DNA from 2 places in the Embleya sp. NPDC008237 genome. Region 2 is predicted to be linked to the other one. Evidence: riboswitches for the same ligand, from Rfam matches in the RefSeq annotation. Region 2 holds a riboswitch; the other holds the start of a gene.
The links. Region 2 has a riboswitch for FMN ahead of ribB (3,4-dihydroxy-2-butanone-4-phosphate synthase). Riboswitches for the same ligand answer to the same signal wherever they lie in the genome.
Positions count from the first base shown of each region.

Region 1: it holds a riboswitch for FMN, as region 2 does, so the genes downstream of both, ribD (bifunctional diaminohydroxyphosphoribosylaminopyrimidine deaminase/5-amino-6-(5-phosphoribosylamino)uracil reductase RibD) here and ribB (3,4-dihydroxy-2-butanone-4-phosphate synthase) in region 2, are expected to answer to the same signal.

Region 1 is NZ_JBIBGL010000010.1:280,107-285,358, reverse strand. It holds gene ACFZBU_RS26445 (class I SAM-dependent methyltransferase) at 118-891, shown strand; gene rpe (ribulose-phosphate 3-epimerase) at 1,042-1,716, opposite strand; FMN riboswitch at 1,904-2,050, shown strand; gene ribD (bifunctional diaminohydroxyphosphoribosylaminopyrimidine deaminase/5-amino-6-(5-phosphoribosylamino)uracil reductase RibD) at 2,171-3,289, shown strand; gene ACFZBU_RS26430 (riboflavin synthase) at 3,293-3,919, shown strand; gene ACFZBU_RS26425 (nicotinamide riboside transporter PnuC) at 3,916-4,578, shown strand; gene ACFZBU_RS26420 (bifunctional 3,4-dihydroxy-2-butanone-4-phosphate synthase/GTP cyclohydrolase II) at 4,602-5,252, shown strand, end outside.
Region 2 is NZ_JBIBGL010000005.1:85,170-90,421, forward strand. It holds gene lanL (class IV lanthionine synthetase LanL) at 1-1,008, opposite strand, end outside; gene ACFZBU_RS14230 (glutamate--cysteine ligase) at 1,166-2,269, opposite strand; gene ACFZBU_RS14235 (hypothetical protein) at 2,496-2,717, opposite strand; FMN riboswitch at 3,110-3,240, shown strand; gene ribB (3,4-dihydroxy-2-butanone-4-phosphate synthase) at 3,492-4,163, shown strand; gene ACFZBU_RS14245 (SigB/SigF/SigG family RNA polymerase sigma factor) at 4,247-5,161, opposite strand.

The sequences.
Region 1 (5,252 bases), on a different contig from region 2:
GGATGCCTTGAGGAACCCTCTCGACCTCAAGTATCTTGATGTCAAGGTAGAAGGGTCGGAGCCAGAGCGAACGAATGAAAAAACAGGGCGAACGAAGCCTCGACAGGGAGGGCGACCATGCCCATCGACTTCCACAGCCCCGCCAACCGGCTCACCTACGCCCGGCGCGCCGCCGGTGAGGACTGGGCGCGCCTGATTCGCGACCTGGTCCCCCCGGCCGGCGCCCGCGTGGTGGACGTCGGCTGCGGAGGCGGGGTGTACACGACGGCGTGGCTGGATCTGGGCGCGGCGAGCGCGATCGGGGTGGACTTCTCCGCCACGATCCTGTCCGGCGCCCGGGAGCGGGCGGGGGAGCGGCCGGGGTTGTCCTTCCACCAGGGCGACGCGTACGCCACCGGCCTGCCGGACGGCGCGGCCGACATCGTGTTCGAGCGGGCGCTGATCCACCACCTCGACGACCTCGTCGGATGCTTTCGCGAGGCCCGCCGACTGCTCGCGCCCGGCGGCGCGCTGATCGTCCAGGACCGCACCCCGGCCGATGTCACCCGTCCCGGCACGCCGACCCACCTGCGCGGCTGGTTCTTCGAGCGGTTCCCCGCCCTGCTCGACATCGAAGCGGCCCGACGCCCCACCGCCGAGGCCGTGACGGCGGCCCTGGGCGAGGCCGGCTTCGGCGCGGTGCGCACCGCGGCGCTGACCGAGACGCGCCGCGAGTACGCCGACGCCCGCGAGGTGGTCGCCGACCTGACGGCCCGTACCGGCCGGTCGATCCTGCACGACCTCACCGACGACGAACTCTCCGACCTGGCCGCCTACATCCGGGACAGGCTCCCGGCCCGGGGCCCGATCCACGAAACCGACCACTGGACGATCTGGTCCGCGACGACCTGAGGGCCTCCCGCCCCGGCGAGGACGACGAGAGGCCCCGGCTTCACTCATTGTGACGAAGCTCCACGGGCCCGATCAGCCCCACCCCGAGTCCGTGAAACCGCAGCCTGCTCACCCAGCGCAACGGGCGGGCGGGTGGGCACACCAACCGCCCTAGTGAGCGCAGCGCCCCGCGGCCCCGGTGGCCAACGCACGCAACCTGTCCACCGCCGCACCGGGATCGCGGCCGTCGAACACCGCCGACCCGGCCACGAACACGTCCGCGCCGGCCTCCGCGCACATCTCGATGGTCTTCGCGGACACCCCGCCGTCCACCTGGAGCCACATCTGCAGGCCGTGCTTGGCGATCAACTGCCGGGTGCGGCGGATCTTCGGCAGCATGACGTCCAGGAAGCTCTGCCCGCCGAAACCGGGCTCGACGGTCATCACCAAGAGCATGTCCAGCTCCGGCAGCAGATCCTCGTACGGCTCGATCGGGGTGGCCGGCCGCAGCGCCATCGAGGCCCGTGCTCCCTTGGCCCGCAGGTCCCGGGCGAGCTTGATCGGGGCGGTCGCGGCCTCGACGTGGAAGGTCACGCTGCCCGCGCCGGCCTCGGCGTAGGCGGGTGCCCAGCGGTCCGGGTCCTCGATCATCAGGTGCATGTCGATCGGCGTTTCGGTGGCCTTGATCAGGCTCTCGACCACGGGCAGGCCGATGGTCAGGTTCGGGACGAAGTGGTTGTCCATGACATCCACGTGGAGCCAGTCGGCGTTGCGCACCTGCGCCACCTCGTCGGCGAGGCGGGCGAAGTCGGCGGACAGGATGCTCGGATTGATCTGCACGGTCATGCGCACAGAATCTCATCGTCGGGGCAGTCCTTCGGCACCGCCTCGACCGTCGAGCTGACGATACGTCAGATCATCCACGCCGCAGTCGCGTTCGGGTATACGAACGCACCGTGACGGACGGCACAGGTTGGCCAAGGTCAACGTTGTCGGCCGTCGTGGCACACTTCGAGGTGTACGAAAGTCACGTACGCGCGCTCCGGGGTCGGTGAAAATCCGAACCGGCGGTTACAGTCCGCGACCCGGTCGACGCCCCACATCACGTGGAGCGACGGCCGGCTGAACCGGTGGAATTCCGGTACCGACGGTCAAAGTCCGGATGGGAGGTAGCGCGCGGCGAGCGACTGCGGCATGTCCGCGTACCCACGGTGCGCCGGCATCCCCGCCCGTCGATTCGTCGTGCCGTCCTGCCCGAAAGCACCCCGGTGCCCCGCGTCGCAACGCGAGGAGGCACGAGGTGAAGGGCAACACCGCCCGGCCGGTCGACGAGACCACCGCCATGCGCCGCGCCATCTCGCTGGCGAGCCGCGCGCTCGGCCACACCAGCCCCAATCCCGTGGTCGGCTGCGTCGTGCTCGGCCCGGACGACACCGTGGTCGGCGAGGGCTTCCACACCCGCGCCGGCGCCCCGCACGCCGAGGTCGAGGCACTGCGCGCGGCGGGGTCCGCGGCCCGCGGCGGCACCGCCTTCGTCACCCTCGAACCCTGCTCGCACACCGGCCGCACCGGCCCGTGCACCCAGGCCCTGATCGACGCCGGCATCCGCCGGGTGCGCTACGCGGTCGCCGACCCGAACCCGGCCGCGGCCGGCGGCGGCGCGGTGCTGCGCGCGGCGGGCATCGACGCCGAGGGCGGCCTGCTCGCCGCCGAGGCCGAGGCGGGCAACCGGGCCTGGCTGACCGCGACCCGACTGGGCCGCCCGCACGTGACCTGGAAGTACGCCGCCACCCTGGACGGCCGCAGCGCCGCCGCCGACGGCAGCAGCCGCTGGATCACCTCCGCGGCCTCGCGCGCCGACGTACACACCCTGCGGGCGAGCGTGGACGCGGTGCTGGCCGGCTCCGGCACGCTGCTCGCCGACGACCCGCACCTGGCCGTGCGCGACGTGCCCGGCGCCCGGCAGCCGCTGCGGGTGATCGTGGACACGCACGCGCGCACCCCGGCGACCGCCCGGGTCCTGGACGACGCGGCACCCACCCTGATCGCGATCGGCCCCGACGCGGACGCCGCCCACCTGCCCGAGGCCGCCGTGCTGCGCATACCCCGCGCCGACGCCGGCCTGGACCTGCCCGCGCTGCTGAAGGAGCTGTACGCGCGCGACGTGCGCGCCGTGCTGCTCGAAGGCGGCCCGACCCTGGCCGGTGCGTTCGCCGCGGCCGGCCTGATCGACACCGTCGTGGGCTATCTCGCCCCGGCCCTGCTCGGCGCCGGACCCACCGCCCTGGGTCCGGCCGGAATCGGCACCATCTCCGAGGTGTTGCGACTGGACGTCGACGACGTCGCCCGCCTCGGCACCGACATTCGCATCACCGCCCGCCCCCGGCCGGAACCCGCCGGCCGAACGAAGGAGTCCTGACGCATGTTCACCGGAATCGTTGAGGAACTCGGCGAGATCGTGGCCATCGAGCGGCTGACCGACTCGGCCCGGATCACCATCCGCGGCCCGGTCGTCACCACCGGTGCCCGGCACGGCGACTCGATCGCCGTCAACGGGGTGTGTCTGACCGTCGTGGACGACAAGGTCGACCCGGTCGAGGCGACGTTCACCGCCGACGTGATGCAGGAGACCCTGGACAAGTCGAGCCTGGGCGCGCTCACCACGGGCGCACGGGTCAACCTGGAGCGCCCGATGGTGCTCGGCGGTCGCCTGGGCGGCCACCTCGTACAGGGCCACGTCGACGGCACCGGCGAGATCCTCGCCCGCACGCCCGGCGAGGAGTGGGAGGTCGTGGAGATCGCGCTGCCCGCGCACCTGGCCCGCTACGTGGTGGACAAGGGCTCGATCACCGTGGACGGCATCAGCCTCACCGTCGTGCAGGCCCACGACGCGAGCTTCACCGTCAGCCTGATCCCGACCACGCTCGCGCTGACCACGCTGGGCGTCAAGACGGTCGGCGATCCGGTCAACCTCGAGGTCGACATCATCGCCAAGTACGTCGAACGGCTGGGCACACACGGGACCGGTACACAGGTGGGGGCATCGTGATCGGCTGGCTCAACGACGCCGCGTTCACCGTCGCCGACAAGCCGGTGCCGTGGTCCGACCTGCTCGGCCAGACCGCGTCGCTGGCCACCGTGTGGCTCGCGCTGCGCCGCAACCTGTGGGCCTGGCCCGTACAGATCCTCGGCGCGGCGCTGCTGATCGCCGCCAACACCTCGGTGCACCTGGGCGGCAGCGCGATGCGCAACGTCGTCATCATCATCGCGGCCGGCTACGGCTGGTGGCGCTGGGCCCGCGGTCGGCGCGACACCGGCGAGGTGGAGATCCGCTTCGGGACCACCCACGAGCGGATCGCGCTGGTCGCGCTGATGGCGGCCGGCACCGTCGGCTTCGCACTGCTGCTCGAACACACCGGCATCTCGTGGGCGCCGTGGCCGGACGCGTACATCTTCGTCGGCTCGGTCGTGGCGATGCTCGCCCAGGCCCGCGGCCTGTTCGAGTTCTGGCTGGTGTGGATCGCGGTGGACATGGTGGGCGTGCCGCTCGCCGTGCAGCACGGCCTGGTGTTCAGCGGACTGGTCTACGGCGTCTTCTTCGTGATGTGCGTGGCCGGGCTCGTCGACTGGTGGAACCGCTCCCGGCGGTACCGGGACAACGGGGCTGCCCGTGGGGCAGATCGGCACCTGGAAGGGGCAACGGCGTGAAGACCAGCAGCGAAAACACGGACATCGAGGTGCCGGCACAGAAGGCGGCGCCGGAGGCGCCCCTGGTGCTCGACACCATCGAGGACGCGATCAAGGCGATGGCCGCCGGCGAGGCGATCGTGGTCGTCGACGACGAGGACCGGGAGAACGAGGGCGACCTGATCTTCGCCGGCGAGCTGGCCACGCAGGCGCTGATGGCCTTCATGATCCGCTATTCCTCGGGCGTGGTCTGCGTGCCGATGCGCGGCGCCGACCTGGACCGGCTCAAGCTTCCCCCGATGACCGCCGTCAACGAGGACCGCAAGGGCACCGCCTACTCGGTCTCGGTGGACGCCAAGGACGGCGTCGACACCGGCATCTCGGCGGCCGACCGCACCCACACCGTGCGCCTGTTGGCCGACCCGAACACGGTGCCCACCGAGCTGACCCGACCCGGCCACGTCTTCCCGCTGCGTGCGGTCGAGGGCGGCGTGCTGGTCCGCCCCGGGCACACCGAGGCGGCCGTGGACCTGGCGGAACTGGCCGGACTGGCGCCGGTCGGCGTGATCTGCGAGGTGGTCAACGACGACGGCACGATGGCCCGGCTGCCGCAGCTCGTCCCGTTCGCCCGCGAGCACGGCCTCAAGATCGTCACCATCGCCGACCTGATCGCCTACCGCCGGCGCACCGAACGC
Region 2 (5,252 bases):
CTGGGCCAGCAACCGGGTGAGTTCGCGGGCCAGTTCCCAACCTGCTGCGACCGGGATGCGGCCGTCGTCGCCGTGTCGGCGCTCCAGTCGGTCCGCGGTCCACCGGGTCAGGCTGATGCCCTCGATCAGCTCCTCGACCAGGAAGACGTGCCCGGCGCTGTCGAACACCTCGCGCGGCTCGGGTGCGATCCGGCGCGGCGCGAGGCGGGTCAACACCTGTGCCTCGTGCCGCAACCAGTCCCGGGCGTCGCGCCCGTCGGGCCCGGCTCCGACGTGCGGACGGGCCTCCTTGATCAGGACCTGTTCGCCGGTGCGCTCGTCGTGTGCCCGGTAGACCCCGCCCCGGTTGGAATGCCGGATCGCCTCGCGGACCCGATAGCGGCGCGCGAGCAGGACCGAGTCGCCGCGCCGCCGCCCGAAGTGCCGCGGGCCCGGCACGGCCAGCGGGTCCACCGCCCAGGGCGGCGGCGAGAACCAGGCCTCGCGGCGGTCCGGCTCCGACGTGCCGTCGGGTGCCTGCAATCGGCCCTCGTAGAAGCCCTCGTCGTTGAGTTCGCGAGGGCGGGCGAAGCAGCCGAACCGGTAGTGCACCACGCTGCCCGGCCGATAGCGCCGGTCCGAGAGAATGGCCGGCCCCGGCAGACCCTCGGTCGCCGCATGCAACTCCGCGGCGAGTAGCACCAGTTGCTCGTCGTCGGCCGGATATGCGGTGATGAACTTGCCGGACCGGGCCCGGGCGGCCCGGACCGCGTTCAGCTCGGCGGCGACGTCCGGATCGGCCGCGAACTTGAACGCACAGCCGTGGGCGACGAGAACCCGGGCCGCGCGCTCCAACACGTCCGGCGCGGATCGGGCGGTGGCCGACAGGTGCAACTTCCAACCCTGGCGCCGTCGTACGTGCCCGGGAGGCGACACCATGCACCAGGGATCGCCGTGCCATACCCGCCATGAGTCGGTGCGGTTCGTCTCGGCCAACACTCGTGCAACCAACAACCGGTAGCTCGACATCACCGGCCCAGCGTCCCACCGCGCCCGGGTCCCGACCAGAGTCCGACCCCGATATATCACCCGAATGCCGTACGCACTCCGCGCCCGACCCGCGCCGCTCCCTGCCGTGTCCGAGCCCCGGCGCCGCGACCCGCCCGGCAACACGGCGCTTGCGCGATCATCCGTGGGTGGACATCGACTCGGACACCAACAGGCCCAGCAGCGCGTCCCGGCCGCCGCGCCGGAATGCCTCCCGCTGTCGATCGGCCCCCGTTCCCTCCCGCAGCAGTCGGTGCACCAGCGCATCGATCTGACGGGCGTCCCCGGTGTCCGCCAGCGCCGGGGCGACGTACTCCATCAACCGGCCCACCAGTTCACCGGCCTTGAGCCGGCGCGGCGCGTGCGGGTCGATCAGCGCATCGGTCAGGCCGTGCCGCGCGGCGTGCCACTGGGCCGCCGAGACGAACTCGGGTGCGGGTCGGGACGACAGTTGCCCGGCCGTCGCGTCCCGCAGCACCTGGGTGACCAGGGCCCGGACCAGCCCGGCGAGCATCACCGCGTCCTCGGCCCGCAGTTGCACGTCCATGGCGCGGATCTCGACGGTGGGGTAGCGGTCGGAGAGCCGGACCTGCCAGTAGACCCTGGCCCGGTCGCGCAGGACGCCCGCGGTCAGCAGATTCTCGATCCGGCGGTCGTAGTCGGCCGCGTCGACGAAGTGGGGCGGCACCCCGGCGATCGACCAGCGGCCGAAGACGATGGTGCGCCAACTCGCGAAGCCGGTGTCCCCGCCCTCCCACAGCGGCGAGTTCGCGGCCATCGCGACCAGCAGGGGCAGCCAGGGGCGCAGCCGATTGAGCACGGTCACGCCCGCGTCCCGGTCGGGCACGGCGACGTGTACGTGCATGCCGTTGACGAACATCTCGTCGACCAGGCGCGGGGCGTCCGAGTGCAGCAGGCGATAGCGCGCGTCGTCGGTGACTCCGACCGGGATGTCGGGGCCGAAGGGTGCGGTGCCGGAGGCGACGAGCCGGCATCCCGCCTGTTCGGCCGCCACGGCCACCGAGTGGCGCAGCCGCAGCAGGTGTCCGCCGACCTCGTCGAGGGTCGCGCACACCGGCGTCGCCACCTCGACCTGCACCTGCAACAACTCGGGCTGGACCTCGCCGCCGGACACCGCCGGCTGCAGGTCCACCGCCGCCCGGACCGCCTCGGCGACCGGCATCGGCCGACCGTCGGCGGGATTCACGAGGAGGTACTCCTCCTCGACCCCGAAGGTGATCACGCCCGGACACCGGCCGCGGTGCCCGCGCCGAACGCGGATCCGCGGCCTGTCGAACGCAGTACGGGGACCACCGCGCGCCCCGGAATCGCACGCACCATCGTGCACTCCTTGGAACCGTGTCCATCGACGGGGCGCCCGCCCGCGGCGCACCGCCCGCCCGAGAACGTTCGGCCCGCATCATGCCTGGGGGCGCCGCCGGCGCGGCGCCCCCAGGGCGTGTCACGGGTCAGACCGGTGTCCCCTCGTCCGCGCGGTCGTCGGAACTGTCGACGGGGCGCATGGTCCGCTCGACCTCGCTCATACAGGGAACGCAGAACGTCTCCCGTCGGCGGGTGCCGTCCACGTCCCGACCGGGCGGCAGGGTCACGCCGCACAATGCGACGTCCTCGCTCTCCATCGCGTGCCACACCACGCTCTGTGCGTCCTGGACCGCTCTCATCACGTGCATGTCCGCTCCCGTGTCGTGAGATCCATCGACCTCACCATGTAATCCGCTGCCGGCCCACCCTGCACTCCCAGGGGCCGCCGGTCCCGGGTCGATCCGGCGTCCGTGGGCGCCCGAGCAGGGAGAATCCCCGGTCGGGCCCCTGGGCCGCGCGGGTGACGCCCGGCCTCGGGCGGTGTGCGCGTGCGGTGCTCCGATCTCGCCGCGACGGGCGGCTGCGGCGGGCCGTGGAAGCCCGGGTTGGCCGCGCAGCCGCCCGATTCCCGGCGCGGATACGACCTCCGCGACCATCCGTACCGACCAACGGGTCGGTCGATCCGGTCGATGGGCCGGAGTTGGTGATGCGGGACACGTATCGGCGCGGCCGTGGGTCGTGGAAGACTCACCGTGAGTGTTCGCGCGCTCCGGGATCGGTGCAATTCCGAACCGGCGGTGACAGTCCGCGACCCGACCGCAGCCGGCGGCCGGTTGACCCGGTGAAACTCCGGGACCGACGGTGAAAGTCCGGATGGAAGGCAGTGCGCGGCGACACGTCGATTCCCGCGGTCGGGCGCTGCCCGAGCGCGGACCGAACGTGCTCGCTCTCCCGGAACGGCGTCGGCGCACGGGAGAACGGGCCGTTGTCGGATCCGGATGCTCCCGTACGCCGTGGCCGTCCCCGGTGGCATGCGTCCGAACGCCTGCCCGCCGGGGCGGCCCCTCCTTGGCACGAGAACCACGCGTGCGACCGATTCCCTCCTCGGGCGCGGTCGTTGCGCAAACCACAGGAGAGTACGCATGACAGAGCAGATCCACGAGCAGCACTCCGGCCCGACGGTCGAGCGCTCGGCGAAGGTGGCTCGGGCGATCGAGGCGTTCGCCCGAGGGGCGTTCGTGATCGTCTTCGACGACGAATCCCGTGAGAACGAGGGCGACCTGATGGTGGCCGCGGAGCACACGACCGAGGCGGCCATGCGGTTCATGTTGGCGAACACCGCCGGGGTGGTCTGCGTGGCCATGCCGGACGAGGCGCTGACCCGACTGGAGTTGCCGCCGATGACGACGCGGAACACCGGCCTGCACGAGACCGCGTTCACCGTCTCGGTGGACCTGAAGGAGGGCGCCACCACCGGCATTTCCGCGGCCGAACGGGCGCGTACCATCCGGGCGTTGGCCGACCCGGGGACCCGACCGGACGACCTGGGCCGCCCGGGCCACGTGTTCCCGATCCGGGCGGTGCCCGGCGGCGTGTTGGCACGAGACGGGCACACCGAGGCGGGGGTGGACCTGTCCCGGCTCGCCGGGTTGTCCGGAGTCACCGCGATGTGCGAAGTGGTGCTCGCGGACTGGAGCATGGCCCGCCTGGGCGATCTGATCGCGCTGGCCGAGCGGGAGGACCTGCATCTGATCTCGGTGGGTGACCTGGCGGCGTATCGCACCACGGTCGAGGCGCGATCGGCCCTGGCCTGACGAACCCCCGGCCGGGGCGCGGTGTGTTCGCGTCCCGGCCGGGGCGCGACCGCGCCGCCCGCAGTGACCTCGGCTCGTTCCGGTCAGTCGGCGAGCAGGCCGGTGCGCAGACCTGCCAGGGTGCGAACGAGCAGCCGGGAGACGTGCATCTGGGAAATGCCGAGCCGTTCGGCGATCTGCGACTGGGTCAGTTCCCGGCCGAAGCGCAACGCCAGGATGGTCCGCTCGCGTTCCGGGAGGGCGGCTATCAGGGGCTTGAGCGCGTGCAGTTCCTCGACTCGGGCGAAGCCGGGATCGACGAACGAGGCCCGCGCCGCATGCGCCTGAAGGGGCCCGTCGTCGCCGGCGGGGGCGTCCAGCGAGTCGGCGGTGTACCCGGCCGCCGCGGTCAGGCCCTCGGTCACCTGCGCGACGTCCAGGTCCAGGTGCGCGGCGAGTTCGGCCGCGGTGGGTTCGCGATCGTGCTCGGCGGTGAACGCGTCCCGGGCCTCGGCGAGTTCCAGGCGCAGTTCCTGAAGTCGACGCGGCACGTGCACGGCCCAGGTGTGGTCCCGGAAGAAGCGCTTGATCTCGCCCGAGATGGTGGGCACCGCGAACGTGGGGAACTCGTACCCGAAGGCCGGGTCGAAGCGGTCGATCGCCTTGATCAGGCCGATCGTGCCGACCTGGAGGATCTCCTGCGTCTCCTCCCGGCGTGAGCGGTAGCGGGCCGCGACGAATCGCACCAGCGGGAGATTCAGTTCGATCAGGGTGTTGCGCACGTACTGGCGTTCGGGTGTGCCCTCCTCCAGCGCCTTCAGGCGGTCGAAGAGCACCCTGGACATCGCCCGCGTGTCGCTCGCGGTCGGCGATCCGTCCCGGTCCTCGACGTCCGGTTCCGGCCCGGCGAACAGGGCGGAGCCGACGGGCAGTTCGCCCCCCGCGGGCACGGCGACACCGGCGGTCTCCTCGACGAGAGCGGTGCCGGCCGGGGAGTCGGTCGCAATCCCAACGGTCATGTCACGTCCTTCCGGTGCGTCTCGCGCGGCGGGTGTCGACGACACACCCGATCCATGCACCATACACACGTTCCCTGGCGGGGCCGCGCCC